One region of the Bradyrhizobium sp. U531 genome, then DNA from elsewhere that is predicted to be linked to it. Evidence: predicted binding sites of a transcription regulator. Region 1 holds the regulator's gene; each other region holds the start of a gene.
The links. The regulator LexA, encoded in region 1, represses DNA repair genes until DNA is damaged. The targets are predictions, from matches to a motif close to TGTTCNNNNTGTGTTCNG.
Positions count from the first base shown of each region.

Region 2: the regulator LexA is predicted to act here: its motif matches at 2,033-2,050, upstream of QRQ56_RS19810 (DNA recombination protein RmuC).
Region 3: the regulator LexA is predicted to act here: its motif matches at 1,497-1,514, upstream of QRQ56_RS13975 (YifB family Mg chelatase-like AAA ATPase).
Region 4: the regulator LexA is predicted to act here: its motif matches at 2,164-2,181, upstream of QRQ56_RS33320 (ImuA family protein).

Region 1 covers NZ_JASVEN010000001.1:1,070,779-1,074,986, forward strand. The annotation lists gene QRQ56_RS05335 (ComEC/Rec2 family competence protein) at 1-970, shown strand, start outside; gene QRQ56_RS05340 (hypothetical protein) at 979-1,413, opposite strand; gene QRQ56_RS05345 (hypothetical protein) at 1,664-1,918, shown strand; gene lexA (transcriptional repressor LexA) at 1,985-2,686, opposite strand; gene QRQ56_RS05355 (molybdopterin molybdotransferase MoeA) at 2,863-4,074, opposite strand.
Region 2 covers NZ_JASVEN010000004.1:71,320-75,527, forward strand. The annotation lists gene QRQ56_RS19800 (AmpG family muropeptide MFS transporter) at 1-192, opposite strand, end outside; gene QRQ56_RS19805 (GIY-YIG nuclease family protein) at 373-675, opposite strand; gene QRQ56_RS19810 (DNA recombination protein RmuC) at 806-2,002, opposite strand; gene def (peptide deformylase) at 2,173-2,697, shown strand; gene fmt (methionyl-tRNA formyltransferase) at 2,820-3,743, shown strand; gene truA (tRNA pseudouridine(38-40) synthase TruA) at 3,864-4,208, shown strand, end outside.
Region 3 covers NZ_JASVEN010000002.1:444,865-449,072, forward strand. The annotation lists gene QRQ56_RS13960 (AAA family ATPase) at 1-212, shown strand, start outside; gene QRQ56_RS13965 (tetratricopeptide repeat protein) at 234-1,019, opposite strand; gene QRQ56_RS13970 (PilZ domain-containing protein) at 1,099-1,344, opposite strand; gene QRQ56_RS13975 (YifB family Mg chelatase-like AAA ATPase) at 1,573-3,111, shown strand; gene QRQ56_RS13980 (hypothetical protein) at 3,219-3,686, shown strand; gene QRQ56_RS13985 (ATP-binding protein) at 3,812-4,208, shown strand, end outside.
Region 4 covers NZ_JASVEN010000010.1:268,731-272,938, reverse strand. The annotation lists gene QRQ56_RS33330 (UdgX family uracil-DNA binding protein) at 1-848, opposite strand, end outside; gene QRQ56_RS33325 (putative DNA modification/repair radical SAM protein) at 848-2,083, opposite strand; gene QRQ56_RS33320 (ImuA family protein) at 2,248-3,030, shown strand; gene QRQ56_RS33315 (Y-family DNA polymerase) at 2,933-4,208, shown strand, end outside.

The DNA of each region.
Region 1 (4,208 bases):
GATCGCGATGTGGGGCGGCCGCGAGATTGCGATGCTGTTCCTGGCGTCGCTGATCGCGGGACTTGCGACCACGCCCTATGCCGCCTTCCACTTCCATCGTGTCACGCCCTATGGCGTGCTCGCCAATCTCGGCGCGATGCCGGTGGTCTCGGCGCTGGTGATGCCGGCGGGGCTGTTGGGCCTGCTCGCGGCGCCTTTCGGGCTCGATGGTGTGTTCTGGTGGCTGATGGGGATCGGTATCGACTGGATGGTTGCGGTGTCGCGTTGGGTGGCGGCGCTGCCGGGCGCGGTCGGCCGCATTCCCGCTTTCGGCATCGCGCCGCTGATCGCGGCGAGCCTCGGCCTCATCCTGATGGGCCTGTTGCGCACGCCCTTGCGCTGGTGCGGTGCCGCCGTGCTGCTGGCTTCCATCGCCTGGGGCCTGTCGGTGCGGCAGCCCGACATCCTGGTTGCCCGGGACGGCGCCAGCGTCGCGGTGCGAGGCGGGGACGGGCGTCTGCATCTGATCAGGACGGGCAAGGACAATTTCCTGCTGAAGGAATGGCTCGCGGCCGATGCCGATTCCCGCGATGCCGGCAGCGCCTCGCTGACTGAGGGCATATCGTGCGACGAGGCGGGCTGCGTCACGCCGCTCGCCGACGGACGGCTGGTCGCGCTGGCCTCGCGCATCGACGCGCTCGCGGACGATTGCAGCCGCGCAGCGCTGGTGGTGACGTCGCGGCCGGCGCCGCCGGACTGCGCGGCGATGGTGGTGGACCGGCCAAGGCTGCTGCGACAGGGTACGCTGGCGCTGACCCGGCGTGGCGACGGCTTTTCGGTTCAGGCGGTGAGGGCGAGAGGCACGAACCGCCCCTGGTCGCCGGCGGCCGCCGGCGAGGGAGATTTCGAAACGGCCCTGATGCCGAGGGCGGCGGCTCCGCGCGCCAAGGATGCGACCCCGTCGGAGGCCGATCTTCAGGCGGAGGACTGACGTCTCTGTCAGCCGATCGGCATCGGCGTGATCGGGGACCGGCTGTCGGCGGTGGTCTCAGGCTTGTGCTCGCGTTCGCCGAGCGGCTGCGTCACCGGCAGTTGCAGCACGGTTGCGCGCTGGCCTTCGACAAGCTGCGTCACCAGTACGTACTTGCCATCAGGAAATTCGATCGCGTCATGGTGACGATCGGGAACGTGCGGATCGATCTTGCCGAACTTGCCGACGCGGGAGTTGACGGTGCGCGTCCAGATCCAGCGGTTGTCGTAACGGACGTTGTCGGCGAAGGCGAGCTCCGTTCCCGGCAGCAGGCAGACCGCAACGGTGAGATCGGCCTCGGAGGCGAAGCCGCGCGTCGAGGTGCCGCGGAACGTTGTCGTGACGATCGTCTCGCCCACTTCAGCGGGGCGCGTCGCGACGGCATGCAGGCTGTAGTCACACATCGGGTTGCTCCTCATTCGAAGATGACGACCCGCACCTGCCTTGGAGGCACAGGCCTCGGAGTGGAAGCACGCAACGCTCTGCTTGGTTGTAGGCAAATCTACGGCTGGGATCCACGTGCCGCGATCACTTTATCTTTTCGAATCCGACAGGAACAAAGTCTGCCTGCGTGCATTCGGGCAGGCGGTTGTCGACGACCGCGGAAATCGAATGGCTTGAGATCGTCAAAGAGAATCGCGGCTCGCGATTGCAATGCGCATTGCCCGGTCATCACCCATGACACATGGGCAACGCGCGACGCTGATGCGGGGATCAGCGCCGTCGCGCACCACTCAAAATAAATTGGCACAGAACGAACTGGCACATGGCGGTCTCGAAAGAACTGCGATGCGCTCTGGCTTCGCGCGGCTTGCCGAGACTCTCGCCGTGAAAGAAGGGCCGGACAATCTGTGCAATACCAGAAGGACCATCCAGCCGGAGCGGACCATCATCCGCTCCAATCTCTGATCGGCGCTGCCGATCGACGGCGCGCAACAGGCGCCAGGTGATTTCAGTATCGAGCCCGTTTCGGGCTCAGTACTTGCGGTAAAGCCCGATCAGCTTGCCCTGAATCTTCACGCGGTTCGGCGGCAGGATGCGCACCTCGTAAGCGGCATTGGCCGGCTCGAGCGCGATCGAGGCACCGCGGCGGCGGAAGCGCTTGAGGGTCGCTTCCTCATCGTCGATCAGCGCCACCACGATGTCGCCGGTATCGGCGCTCTCGTTGCGCTGGATCAGAGCCATGTCGCCGTCGAGGATACCGGCCTCGACCATGGAATCGCCGCGCACTTCAAGGGCGTAGTGCTCGCCGGAGCCGAGCATGTCGGGCGGTACGCTGATCGTGTGGCTGCGGGTCTGCAGGGCCTCGATCGGCGTACCGGCGGCGATGCGGCCCATCACCGGCACCGCCACGGGGCGCTCGCCCTCGTCCGCGGACGGGATGGAGCTCGCGCGGACCTTGCCGAGATTGCCCTCGATGACGCTCGGCGTGAAGCCGCGTCGGTTGCTGGCAGCAGCCTGGAGCTCCGGCAGCTTGATCACTTCGATGGCGCGGGCGCGGTTGGGCAGGCGGCGGATGAAGCCGCGCTCTTCGAGCGCGGTGATCAGGCGGTGAATGCCCGACTTCGAGCGCAGGTCGAGCGCATCCTTCATCTCGTCGAAGGAGGGCGGTACGCCGCTTTCCTTCAGACGTTCGCTGATGAACCGCAGAAGCTCGTATTGTTTGCGCGTTAACATCTCGACCAAAGTCCCCCGGTTGATGTCGTTCGATTCCGAGACGATGAATTCAGCGATAAGCCGCTACATCCTCGAAACAAATCATGAACGGACACTATATGTTCGATACATGTTCCGCAACTGCTTAATTTACCGTGAACGAAACGAAACTCGCGGAATGCGTGTAATCGCGCAAATCAGGCGGGGAGCCGCAGCACCTCGCAGGGGCTGCCGGCCTCGGCCTTCGGTGCGAACGGCGGGCGCACGAGAAGTACCTGTGCCGCAGCGAGATTCGCAAGCAGAGAGGAGTCCTGATGATTGACGGGCAGGGCGATCTGCGTGCCGTCGTCGCGCAGCTCCAGGCGCGCGCGCAGATAATCCTCGCGCTGGTCGTTGGCGCCGAGATCTTTTCCGAGCACGGCGCGCTCGCGACGATGATGAATCACTGAACGGCCCGACAGCGCGCGAATCAGCGGCACCATGAACAGGAAGGCGCACACATAGGACGACACGGGATTGCCGGGCAGGCCGACCGCACGCATCGCGCCGAGCCGGCCGTGCATCATCGGCTTGCCGGGCCGCATCGCGATCTTCCAGAACGACATCGCCGTGCCTTCGTCCTTCAGTGCCTGCTGCACCAGATCGTGGTCGCCGACCGACGCGCCGCCGGTGGTGATCAGGATGTCGGCACCGCTCTCGCGGGCGCGCCGGATGCCGGCGGCTGTGGCTGCAAGCGTATCGGCGGCCACGCCAAGGTCGATGGTCTCGGCGCCCTCGCTGCGGGCGAGCGCGTGCAGGGCATAGCCGTTCGAATAGACGATCTGGCCGTGCCCCGGCGTGGTGCCTGGCATCACAAGCTCGTCGCCGGTGGCGAGGATTGCGACCTTCGGGCGGCGGCAGACCGCGAGGTGCGGGTAATTCATCGCCGCCGCGAGCGAGAGATCGCGTTCCGTCAGGCGGTTTCCCTTGCGCAGGAGCACCTCGCCCTCGCGGAAATCGACGCCGGCCGGGCGGATATGCCGTCCGACGATCGCAGCCTCCCTGATCGTGACGCTGTTACCGTCGGCGACGGTGTCCTCCTGGATCACCACGGCGTCCGCCCCCTCGGGGACGACGCCGCCGGTGAAGATTCGCACGGCTTCGCCGGCGCCGACCGCTTGAGCAAAGGGCCGGCCCGCTGCGACTTCGCCGATTACCGTCAGTTTGGCATCGATCCTGGCCGCATCGGCCGCGCGCACCGCATAGCCGTCCATCGCCGACATGGCCTGGGGCGGCTGCGTGCGCCGCGCCGCGACGTCATGAGCGAGCACGCGGTGATGGGCTTCGTCGAGCGAAACCATCTGCTCAGGCAGCGGCTCTGCACCCGCCAGCACCGCAGCAAGGGCGTCGGAAACCGGCATCAGGGCCACGGCGAAACTCCAGCTCGGCAGGGTCGGACGAATGTTCCGACAGTCTTCTAACCGAGCGTGGGAACAGAGGCAAAGATGGCGATGGCGCGGGCGATGGATTTCGCTGCTTTCACCTTCGGATGGAAAGCAAGCTC
Region 2 (4,208 bases), on a different contig from region 1:
GGTCTTCAGGTCAACCCCGGCCTCGCGCATCCACACCAGCAGTGTCGATCCCGACAATGCCAGCGGCAGGCCGGAGGAGAAGCCGAGAAACAGCACGATCAGCACCCGCGGTTGCAGGTAAACGGCAAGACTGTCGCGCCAGGAGGTCGCAGGGGCGGGAGCGGCGGATGAGGTCGCGTCGGGTGCGGTCATGGGGCGATGTTAGCAGATTCTGGGGGAAAAGACTCGCTGGCGTCAGAGAGGCGTAAGCGCCTTCAGCATCCTCGCTGTCATCGTCCGCGAAGGCGGACGATCCAGTATTCACCAGCGATTCGGTTCAATCAGAGCTGCTGCGGCGTACTGGATACCCCGCCTTCGCGGGGTATGACGGCGTCACGGTGGCCCGGCAATCTCGTGATACAGATCATCCCAATTCGGATTGTGCTGTTCGATCAGCCGAACTTTCCAGGCCCTGTTCCACTTCTTGAGCCGTTTCTCCCGCTTGATTGCGTTCTCTGGGTCGTCGAACTGTTCGAAGTAGACCAGTCTTGCGACATCATACTTCTCTGTGAAGCTCTCGATGACCTTCGACTTGTGCTGCGCTACGCGGCGGATGAGGTCGTTGGTCACGCCAATGTAGAGCGTGCCACCGATCTTGCTGGCGAGAATGTAGACGTAGTAGTGGCGTCCACCCATCCGACCACCCTAGAGGTGTCACCGTCCGCGAAGGCGGACGATCCAGTACTCACCGGCGTCCCGGTTCAATCATATCCGCTGCGGCGTACTGGATGCCCCGCCTTCGCGGGGCATGACAGTGTGCCCTAATTCATTCCCCCGCCTGGAGCTTCCGCGGAAACAGCTCGCCTGCGCCCGTTGCGACCAGTCGCGGGCCTTCCGCGTCGGTCTTGCTGAAATCGAGCTCTTCGATTCGCCCGGCGCGCTTCTCGATCTTGTCGGCGGAGATCAGGATCTGGCGGACGTCCTCGTTCGCGTCGGAGAAATGTTTCTGCAGCTTGACCACGCGGTCCCTGAGACGACCCAGATCGTCGCCGAGCTTGATCACTTCGGTCTGGATCTGGTCGGCGGCATCGCGCATGCGCGCGTCCTTCATGATCTGCTGCATCACCTGGATCGCGAGCATCAGCAGCGAGGGCGACACCAGCACGACCTTGGCGCGGTAGGCCTTCTGGATCACGTCGTCGAAGCCGTCATGGATCTCGGCATAGACCGATTCTGACGGCACGAACATTAGCGCCATCTCCTGGGTCTCGCCGGTGACGAGATATTTTTCGGCGATGTCGCTGACATGCTTCATCACGTCGCCGCGCAGCCGCTGCGTGGCAACGCGCTTCTCCTCGTCGGTACGGGCGTCGTGCAGCGCGGTCATCGCCTCCAGCGGAAATTTCGCGTCGATGCAGAGCGGGCGCTGGTCGGGCAGGAACACGACGCAGTCGGGCCGCTTGCCGGTAGAGAGCGTGAACTGGAACTCGTAGGAGCCCTTGGGAAGACCGTCCTGGACGATCGCCTCCATCCGCGCCTGGCCGAAGGCGCCGCGCGACTGCTTGTTGGCGAGCACGTCGCGCAAGGTCGTCACCTGCGTGGTGAGATCGGTGAGGTTCTTGTGGGCGCTGTCGATGATGCCGAGCCGCTCGTGCAGGGCGCGCAGGCTCTCCATGGTGTTGCGGGTCGAATGTTCCATGGACTGGCCGACGCGATGCGTCACCGAATCCAGCCGCTCGTTGACCGCCCGCGCCATCTCGGCTTGGCGGCCGGCCAGCGTCTGGGTCATGGCATCGACCCTTCCCGCGGATTCGCTCTGGGCGCGTAGCACCTCGCTGAGGCGCTCCTCGAGCTCATCGGCCCGGATCGCATGCGCCATCGCGAGTTCCGCGCCGCGCCGCCCGGAGCGCGCGATCACCACCGCGATCGCCACCAGCAGGATGAGCACGAGGGCGCCGAAGCCGATCAGCGCGTCGATGGTGCGTACCGGCCAGTCGCCAGCCGTGAAAATGATCTCGTTCATGCAGCCTTGTAGCCGATTCGCCGGGCTCTCGCGAACGAAGAGGGAACGATGGCGGTTAACGACCCCCTAATTTTTATGGTTAAGGAAACCTGAAGTTTTATGGTTAGCGAGGGGTTAACGGAGTTCCCAGGCGCATTGACCGCATCCGGCATGCGGCTTAAATCGCGGCCATGGCCCTCAGAGAAATCATCATCCTGCCCGACAAGCAGCTGCGTCTCGTCTCTAAGCCGATCGAGAAGGTCACGGCCGAGATCCGCAAGCTTGCCGACGACATGTTCGAGACCATGTATGACGCACCCGGCATCGGGCTTGCGGCGATCCAGATCGCGCAGCCGCTGCGGCTGATCACCATGGACCTCGCCAAGCGCGACGAGGACGGCGAGACCAAGCCGCTGCCCCGCGTCTTCATCAATCCCGAGATCATCGCCTCCTCCGAGGAGCTGTCGGTCTACGAGGAAGGCTGCCTGTCGATTCCCGAATATTACGAGGAGGTCGAACGGCCCGCGAAGGTGCGCGTGCGCTTCACCGACCTCGACGGCAAGGTGCACGAGGAGGATGCCGAAGGCCTCTATGCCACCTGCATCCAGCACGAGATCGACCATCTCAACGGCGTGCTGTTCGTCGATTATCTGTCGAAGCTCAAGCGCGACCGCGTGATCAAGAAGTTCGAGAAAGCCGCCAAGCGCGCGGAATGAGGTTGCCGTCATTCCGGGGCGATGCGCAGCATCGAACCCGGAATCTCGAGATTCCGGGTTCGGCTCTTCGCGCCGCCCCGGAATGACCGTCAGTAGATTCGCGTTGCTCGCAGGTTTTTCCCATGCCTCTCCGCCTCATCTTCATGGGCACGCCCGATTTCTCCGTGCCGACGCTGCTCGAGCTGGTTGCGCACGGTCACGAGATCGTCGCCGTCTACACCCGCGCGCCCAAGCCGGGCGGTCGTCGCGGTCTGCAATTGCAGCCGACGCCGGTCGAGGAGGCTGCGCGAAAGCTCGGCATTCCCGTGCTGACACCGAAGACGCTGAAGACCCAGGAAGCGCTCGACGAGTTCAGCGCGTTCGGGGCCGACGCCGCAATTGTCGTCGCCTATGGCATGATCCTGCCGCAGGCGATCCTCGATGCACCAGAGCTCGGCTGCTACAATCTGCATGCTTCGCTGCTGCCGCGCTGGCGCGGCGCGGCCCCCATCAATCGCGCGATCATGGCCGGCGATGCCGAGAGCGGCGTGATGGTCATGAAGATGGATGTCGGCCTCGACACCGGCGACGTCGCCATGGCCGAGCGTCTTCCGATATCGGACACCATGACGGCGCTGGATTTGCACGACCGGCTCTCCCGCCTCGGCGCCGACCTGATGGTGCGCGCGATGGCCGCGCTCGGGCGCGGCGGACTCCAGCTCAGGAAGCAGAGCGAGGACGGCGTCACCTACGCCGCCAAGATCGACAAGGCCGAAGCGCGGATCGACTGGAGCAAGCCCGCGCGCGCGGTGCTGCGCCACATCCACGGCCTGTCGCCGTTTCCCGGCGCCTGGGCCGAGCTCGAGAATGCGCGCGTCAAGATCCTGCGCTGCGAACTGGCCGAGGGATCGGGCGCGCCGGGCGAGGCGCTCGACGATCAGCTCACCATCGCCTGCGGCGAGGACGCCATCCGCATCCTCGAGCTGCAGCGCGAGGGCAAGGGCCGCATGCAGGCCGCGGACTTTTTGCGGGGTGTGCCGGTGAAAGCGGGAGCGACGTTCACCTGACGCTGTCATACACCGCGCAGGCGGGGTATCCAGTACGCCGAGGCGTCTCGGCTCAATAGAGATGTCTCGGAGTACTGGATCGCCCGGTCAAGCCGGGCGATGACACCACCCGGATCGAGAATGCCCCGCTACAAGCTCACGATCGAATATGACGGCGCGCCGTTCTTCGGCTGGCAGGTCCAGGACACGCTGCCGTCGGTGCAGGGCGCGCTGGAAGCGGCGGTGAAGGCGATGACCGGCGAGGATCTGCGCGTGCATGGCGCGGGCCGCACCGATGCCGGGGTGCATGCACGCGGCCAGGTCGCGCATGTCGACATCGAGAAGCAGTTTCCGCCGGGCCGTTTTCGCGACGGGCTGAACGCGCATCTGCGCCCGCATCCGATCGCGGTGCTGGAAGCCGACATCGTGCCCGACAGTTTCGAGGCGCGTTTCTCGGCGGTGAAGCGCCACTACCGCTATCGCGTC
Region 3 (4,208 bases), on a different contig from region 1:
CGAAGCTGTTCTCGACCGCGGCCAATAACGGCCAGATGATCGCGGAGGTCTCCAAGAACCACCGCACCACCGAGCTGTTTCAGAACATGGCGAACCGCCTCGCCGGCCGCGGCGAGGTGAAGAAGCCGAAGCGCTCGCTGCTCGAGCCGCTGCTGAGGAAGCTGAAGGGCCGGTCGGGGCGTGGATCCGCCCCGCATCGCAAAGCGTCGTAGACGTACACCAAACCGGGCGGATTACTTGTCCGCCCGCTGCTGCTTCTTGGCCAGCAGCTGCCGCAGCGCCGCGACCTTGGCCGCGGCCTGGTCCGGCGGCAAATCTGCCTTCACGAGGATCTCGGCCTCGGACTCGCGGCCCTGCAATCCCAGCACGAGCGCCAGATTGGCGCGAACCCGCACGTCGTTCTGATTGCGCTGATAGGCGCGGCCGAGCACCTGTTCGGCTTTCGGCAGATTGTTCTGCAGCATGTAGGACAGGCCGAGATTGGACAGCACGGTCGGCTCGTTCGGCACGATCTTCAGCGCCGCGGCGTAGTATTGCTGCGCTTCCTCGTTGCGGCCGAGCTGATCGAGCGCGGCGCCTTGCGCCGACAGGATGCGCCAATCGGGATCCTCAGGGCTATGCGCGCGGCCGAGGACATCGAAGGCCTGCTGGAAAGTACCGTTGTCGGCGAGCGCGCGGCCATAGCCGGCGAGCAGCGCCTTGTTGCTGGGATGGGCGAGCACGGCCTGCTCGAGCACCGCGACCGCCTGGGCGCGCTGGCCGCTGCCGCGCAGCGCCTTGCCGTATTCGAGGGCAATTGCGGGATCGCTGGGCCGGGCGCGGTACCGCTCGCGCAATGCGTCCATCTCCGGCCTGGCGTCCGATTTGGCGTCAGCTTTGGCGGCGGATTCCTGCTTGTCGCCGAGCGCTCCGGTGACGTCCTCGATGCCGGTGGTCTGACAGCCGCCGAGGGCAAGGATCAGAACGGCGGAACACAGATATCTCGCCGGGGGGAAGGCGAGGGGCAAACGCTTGGACATACTCTGATCACTCGGCAACTGATCAGAGATGCTTACCGATTAACGCTAAAGTCCCGTTAAGGACGCGGCCCGTGAGACCTCAGTCGGTGAATTCAGCACCGAATTCGCAGCCGATGCGCCAGCGCAGGCGGCACTGCCGGGAATAATCCGGCGCGAAGATGATGGTGAATTGCGGCGGCACTTCCAGGAATTCGGCCACGACCTTCACGCCACCAGCCGAAATATCGGTGATGGTGCAGTCCCGCGGCAGCGAGCCCGCGCCAAAATGGATCTTGGCGAGACGGCTGCACACCCGACGTTCGCTTCTCCGGCGATTTGCAAGCATTTGAACTGTTCACCCGTTAGACCACGGCCCATCCCGCAGGCTTAGAAGTAGCGGACATATGTTGGGATGTGCTGAGCACGGACGCCGGCATTCGAGACGTAGTGTCCCGGCCGTGTTTACGATTGGTTAGGACTTACCCGCCCCACAATAGTTGTTCCCGTATTGTTCTTGCGCCGCGGGCCGGGCTCTGCTACCCCTAATTGTGCGAGAGGGCAGGCTGGTTTGAGCATGGTTCAGCGGGTTTCCACCGTCGCCTTTGAGGGGATCGAGGCCCGCGCGGTCGACGTGCAGGTGCAGGTCGCACCGGGACTTCCGGCCTTCGCCATCGTCGGCCTGCCGGACAAGGCCGTGTCGGAAGCGCGCGAACGGGTCCGCTCGGCATTGATCGCCTCGGGGCTCGCGCTGCCGGCGCGGCGCATCATCGTCAATCTGGCACCCGCCGACTTGCCGAAGGAAGGCAGCCATTACGACCTGCCGATCGCGCTCGGCCTGATGGCGGCGATCGGAGCGATTCCGCCGGACGCGCTGACCGGTTTCACCGTGCTCGGCGAGCTCGGCCTCGACGGCTCGATCGCGCCCGTGGCCGGCGTTCTTCCCGCCGCCATCGGCGCCAATATGCGCGAGGAAGGACTGATCTGCCCGGCCGCCTGCGGCTCCGAAGCAGCGTGGGCGAGCCCGGACATCCAGATCATCGCCGCGCACTCGCTGATCCAGATCGCCAACCATTTCAAGGGCACGCAGGTGCTGTCGCGGCCCTCGCCCAGGGTGCACGAGGCCGCCGCCTCCACGCTCGACCTGCGCGACATCAAGGGCCAGGAAAGCGCCAAGCGCGCGCTGGAGATCGCGGCGGCCGGCGGACATCATCTGCTGATGATCGGCGCGCCGGGCGCCGGCAAGTCGATGCTGGCGGCGCGCCTGCCCTCGATCCTGCCGCCGCTGTCGCCGGGCGAGCTGCTGGAAGTCTCGATGATCGCCTCCGTCGCCGGCGAGATCGAAGGCGGCGCGCTGACGGCGCGGCGGCCGTTCCGCTCGCCACATCATTCCGCCAGCATGGCCGCGCTCACCGGCGGCGGCATGCGCGCCAAGCCCGGCGAGATCTCGCTGGCGCATCAGGGCGTGCTGTTCCTCGACGAGCTCCCCGAATTCGATCCGCGCGTGCTGGATTCGCTGCGCCAGCCGCTGGAGAACGGCGAGGTCGCGGTGTCGCGCGCCAATCACCGCGTCACCTACCCTGCCCGCTTCATGCTGGTCGCTGCGATGAATCCGTGCCGCTGCGGCAACGCGTTCGAGCCAGGCTATGCCTGCAAGCGCGGCCGCATCGATCGCTGCACGAGCGACTACCAGGCGCGCATCTCGGGCCCGCTGATGGACCGTATCGATCTGCGCATCGAGGTTCCCGCCGTGACCGCGGCCGACCTGATCCTGCCGCCGCCTGCGGAAGGATCGGCCGAGGTCGCTGCGCGCGTCGCCGCCGCACGCGATATCCAGCTCGCGCGTTACGCGGATGCCGGTCTGCCCAACATCCGCACCAATGCCGAAGCGCCCGCCTCCGTGCTGGAGGAGATCGCCAAGCCCGATGCGCAGGGCGCGAAGCTGCTGCGCGAGGCCGCCGAGACGATGCGGCTGTCGGCGCGTGGCTATCACCGCGTGCTTCGGGTGGCGCGCACGCTCGCCGACCTCGATTCCGCCGACAAGATCGGCCGGCTGCATCTCGCCGAAGCGCTGTCCTATCGCGCACTCGCGGAGGATGTACGGCAGCTCGCCTGATCATTCCGCGCATCAACCCGGCGGTAACGAGTTTCCTTTACGCTCTGCAAACCATAAGGCCCGCTCATCTTCGTTCAGAGTTCCCGGGGCCTGGCGAGTAGAGTGTCATGTTGCGTCTCAAGATCCTTGCCTCGGTTGTTCCCCTGTTGGCGGCTGCGGTGTTCGCCCGCGCGGAGATCGGATCGGTCTCGCATCCCTGCATCGCCCTGGGCGACACCTCGGTCGAGCTCACCTCGCTGTTCTGGACCGCCGGCGTGCATGTCGCCTTCACCGAAGATCCGGAGCGCGCCACGGTGCGGGTTCAGATCACCGACGATGCCGACGCGGCGGACTTCGCCGTGGTCGACGACGGCCTCGGTTCCGAGCCGGATTCCTGCCAGGCCAATCCCGCGACGCGCCTCGTCTCGATTGCCGCCCAGCCCGTCGACGGCGGCCAGGTGATCTATCTGACCACCGAAGGCCCGGCGGATTACCGCATCTATGTGCGCTCGAAATCGTTCTCGCAGCGCGAGGCCGCCGCATTGATCGTCGGCGCCAACGGCAACCGCCGCCAGCTCCAGTCCGCCTCGCTCTGAGGCGTTAACACCTCGTCAACCCTGTTTGGAGGCGGCACCAAGGCCTCAAACTGTTTGCAAGGTCGAGGCGACATCGTCGCTCGCGGCGAGCACGAAGTTTCGGACAAGAGTCGGGGTCGGTGGCGATGGGTCGGACGTTCCGGATCAAGGTGCGCATGCGCCGCTTCAGGCGAAAGCACCCCCGCATCGCCTTTGCGATCCGCTCTTTCGTGATCTTCTCGGCGACGTTCGGCGGCGCCTATGGCTTCGTCACGGGCAGCCGGTCCGAGACCTCCGGCTACAATCCCCACGCCTTTGCGATCGGCGCGAGCTTCCTGTTCGCGATCGCCTGCGTCGGCCTTGCGACGCTGAGCATGCGCCTGCGTTTCGTCAACAAGCGGATGCGCACGCTCGCCGCCCACAACGAGGCGCTGATCGACCGCAATTGGGAGCTGAAGGAAGCCGAGGAACGCGCCCGCAGCCTGTTCGAGCAGCAGGGCGACCTCATCGTGCTGCGCGCGACCGACGGCCGCATCACCTTTG
Region 4 (4,208 bases), on a different contig from region 1:
AGATCGTTGGCGGCAGTCTTGCGTGTCATCGGGGCCTCCGGCCGCTTCTGAGGCTTGTGCGGATCGGTCGCGGCATTGGCGATCATGGCGCCGGTCATGCGCTCGGCGTCTTCGATCAACGGCTTAATGATCGAAGCCTCGGGCAGGTTCCTCCAGTATTTCTTCGGCATCTCGGCCTGCATCGCCTTCACCTTGAGGCGAGCCGGATTGAAGATGCTGGCGTAATAGCGCCGCCAGGTTTCCTCCAGCCGGTCTTCGCTTGGTGCCTCGCTCTTGCTGACGCCCGGCGTGAACGACAGCGCATGGCCGTCCCAATGCGCGCAGAGGTCCGGCGTCAGGATCGACCAGGGCATGTCGGCAAAGCGCTTGGCGAAGAACGGGGCTGCGAGCTCGACGATGTGATGCTCCGGCTCGAACCAGGCGACGTAATGCGCGGCGCGCTCGCGGCCGATCTCGCGGAAGCGGACGAAGGCGTGCATCTTGTGCTCGTCGCGATGGACCGCGCGCGCCATCGCAACGACCTGCGCGACATCGGCATCGGTCGCGACGTCGATGAGGTCGTGATTGTCCTTCAGGCGCCAGAGCAGGCGATAGAGAATCGCAAAGCGTTCGGGATCGCGATGCAGGATCGCGGCCCTGGCGAGATCGACGAATTTCGCCGAGACATTGAAAGTGCCGTCATTGACCTCGAGGATCGGAGACGGTGCTGACGGCGCGAACAGATCGGCTTCGCCGCCATGCACGGCCCATGTGACCTCGCGCGGTTCGACGTGACGCAGCACGAGCGACCGCGCGGCTTTGCGCCAGCCGTCGAAATCGGTTTCGGTGTCGAGGGTGATGTAGGGCATCAGAAGCCAAATCCCAATTGCGTTGCTTTCGGCTTGAAGCGTTCGATCAGCCCGGCCGCATCGAGGCGATGCGGGGATGGGCGGTGATCGCTGAGGACGATGAACGGCAGCGCCTTGTGCCTGGGCACATGCAGCCGCGCCAGGTCGGAGAGGCGGATCGTGGTGGTGCGCCGCGTTGCGATGATGCGCTCCACGGCCTTGGTGCCGAAGCCCGGCACGCGCAGCAGCTCCTCGCGGCTGGCGCGGTTGACGTCGAGCGGGAAGCGGTCGCGGTGGCGTAGCGCCCAGGCGAGCTTCGGGTCGATGTCGAGCGGCAGCATGGCGTTGTCGTCGACGATCTCCGCAACGTCGAAGCCGTAGAACCGCATCAGCCAGTCCGCCTGGTAGAGCCGGTGCTCGCGCTGCAAGGGCGGCTGCACCAGAGGCAAGGCGCGGCTGGCGTCCGGGATCGGGCTGAAGGCGGAGTAATAGACGCGCCTCAACTTGTATGAGCCGTAGAGATTTGAACTGGTGTGGAGAATGGTGTGATCGGAGGCGCTATCTGCGCCGACGATCATCTGCGTGCTCTGGCCTGCGGGCGCAAAGCGCTGCGGCCTCGCCTTGGTCTTCGCTACCCGGTTCTCCTCGGCTTCGTCGAGCTTCAGCCGCAGCCGGCCCATGGTGCGACGGATCGCGCGGACGTCCTTCTCGGGCGCGAATTGCTGCAGGCTCGTTTCCTCGGGCATCTCGATGTTGATGGAGAGACGGTCGGCATATTTGCCGGCCTCCGCGATCAGCGCGTCGTCGGCCTCGGGAATGGTCTTGAGGTGGATGTAGCCGCGGAAGTGATGCTCCTCGCGCAGTTTTCGCGCGACACTCACGACCTGCTCCATGGTGTAGTCGGGGCTGCGGATGATGCCGGAGGAGAGGAACAGGCCCTCGATGTAATTGCGCCTGTAGAAATCGAGCGTCAGCTTGACCACCTCGTCGACGGTGAAGCGGGCGCGCGGCACGTTGGAGGAGGCGCGGTTGACGCAATAGAGGCAGTCGTAATTGCAGGCGTTGGTCAGCAGCACCTTGAGCAGCGAGATGCAGCGCCCGTCCGGCGCGTAGGAATGGCAGATGCCCATGCCGGGCGCGGTCGAGCCCATGCCCTTGCGGTCGCTGGAATCCCGCTTCTCGGTGCCGCTGGAGGCGCACGAGGCGTCGTACTTGGCGGCATCCGCCAGAATTTCCAGCTTGCGTTGTACGTCCATCCCGGAATCCCTTTGATTCAGCTGACGAATCCGGATGAGCCGCAATTCGATTGACTCACCGGCCGGCGTTAGCTTTATATTAGAACATATCATGAACAAATGAGCCAGCCGCAGGTTCTTATTTCCAGGAATTTCGGCACTCACCTTTCGAAGGAGCGGCGAGCATGAGCGGCGCACGCATCAGCGCGCTTGCGACCTTGCGCGGCCAGATCGAGCGCATCGAGACGGCGGCGGTCGTGCATCCGCACCATCGCGTCGCGCTCGGCCACAGCGAGGCCGACGCCGTGCTGAAAGGCGGGCTCGCGCGCGCGGCGATCCACGAGGTGTTTTGCGAAGGGCGCCAGGGCACGGCCGCGACGGGTTTCGTCATGGGTCTGGCGGGGCGGGTCTCGGCGCAGCGGCCGCTGCTGTGGGTGCGGCAGGATTTTTCGGAACTGGAAGCCGGCGCGCTGTCGATGAGCGGGCTCGCCGAGCTCGGCCTCGATCCGCGCCGCCTGGTGATGGTGCGCGCCGCCGATGTCGAGAGCGCGCTACGCAGCTCGGCCGATGCGCTGGCCTGCGACGCGCTCGGCGCCGTCGTGCTCGAGCTTTGGGGCGATGTCAGGCAGTTCGATCTCGTGGCGAGCCGCAAGCTGACGCTGGCCGCGCAATCGTCCGGCGTCACCGGGCTGATGCTGCGGATGGCGGCACAGCCGCTGCCCTCGACCGCGGAGACGCGATGGATGCTGCGCGCGGCGCATTCGCCGCCTGGCGCAGCATGGGACGCCTGGGGCGCGCCGCGCTTCGATGCCGAGCTCTTGCGTAATCGTCACGGCCAATGCGGCCGGTGGATCATGGAATGGAATTGTGATGAGTGCCAGTTCAGTGAACCGTCGACGTATTCTCAGCCTGTGGCTGCCGCGCCTGCCTATCGACCGGATCCAGCGGTTCTTCAACGCGTTGGATAAGACTAATGAACCGAGCATCGTCGTCATCAAGGACAACAATGCGCTGGTGATCCATGCGCTGGACGAGGCCGCCGAACGTCTCGGCCTGTATATCGGCCAGCCCCTGGCCAATGCGCGGGCAATGTGCCCGGACTTGCGTGTGTTCGACGCCGATACCGTGGCCGATGCCAGGACGCTCAGCGACATCGCCGACTGGTGCGACCGCTTCACGCCGTTGGTGGCGCTCGATCCGCCGCACGGGCTGTTCCTGGATATCACCGGCTGCGCGCATCTGTTCGGCGGTGAGGCGGCGCTGCTGCAGACGCTGGTCCGCGCGCTCGCGCGCCAGGGCTTTGCCGTGGGTGCAGCGATCGCCGGCACCTCGGTCTGCGCGCGCACGCTGACGCGGCAGGCCTCCGGCAGCATCGTTGCCGATGGCGGCGAGGCGGCGGCGATCGACCGGTTTCCGGTATCCGCGCTCGGTGCGGACGAGGCCGTCACCACCGGCCTGCGCCGCGCCGGCCTCAAGACCATCGGTGACGTCGCCGCGCGCTCGCCGAGCGAGATCACGGCGCGGTTCGGCGCCCGGTTCTCCACGTTGCTCGCGCATGCGCTGGGCCAGGGCGATGCGCCGATCAGCCCGCGCAAGCCGCTGCCCGATTACATCGTCGAGAAGCGCTTCGCCGAACCGATCGCGACCGACACCATGATCGCGATGACGCTGTCGCGGCTGGCGGGCACGCTGATCGCCTCCATGGAGAAGCAGGGCAAGGGCGCGCGGCGCCTCGAAGCCGCGTTCTTCCGCACCGACGGCGCGGTGCGCGCGATCGTGGTCGAGACCGGACGTCCCGTGACGCGCAGCGCGGTGATCGACCGTCTGTTCCGCGAGCGGCTCGATGCGCTCGCCGATCCCCTCGATCCCGGCTTCGGCTTCGACATGGTGCGGCTGTCGGCGAGCCGCACCGAGATCGTGGTGCAGGAGCAACGCGATCTCGACGCCCATGTCCACGACAATGACGAACTCTCCGCGCTGATCGACCGCATCGCCGCGCGCATCGGGGGAAAACGCGTCGTCGTGCATCTGCCTGAGGACACCCATATCCCCGAGCAGGCGGTGCTGGCCGCGCCGGCGCAGCATCATCTCGCCGCCGCCATGCAGGCCGAATGGCCTGCACGTGCCGAGAGCGAGCCGCCGCTGC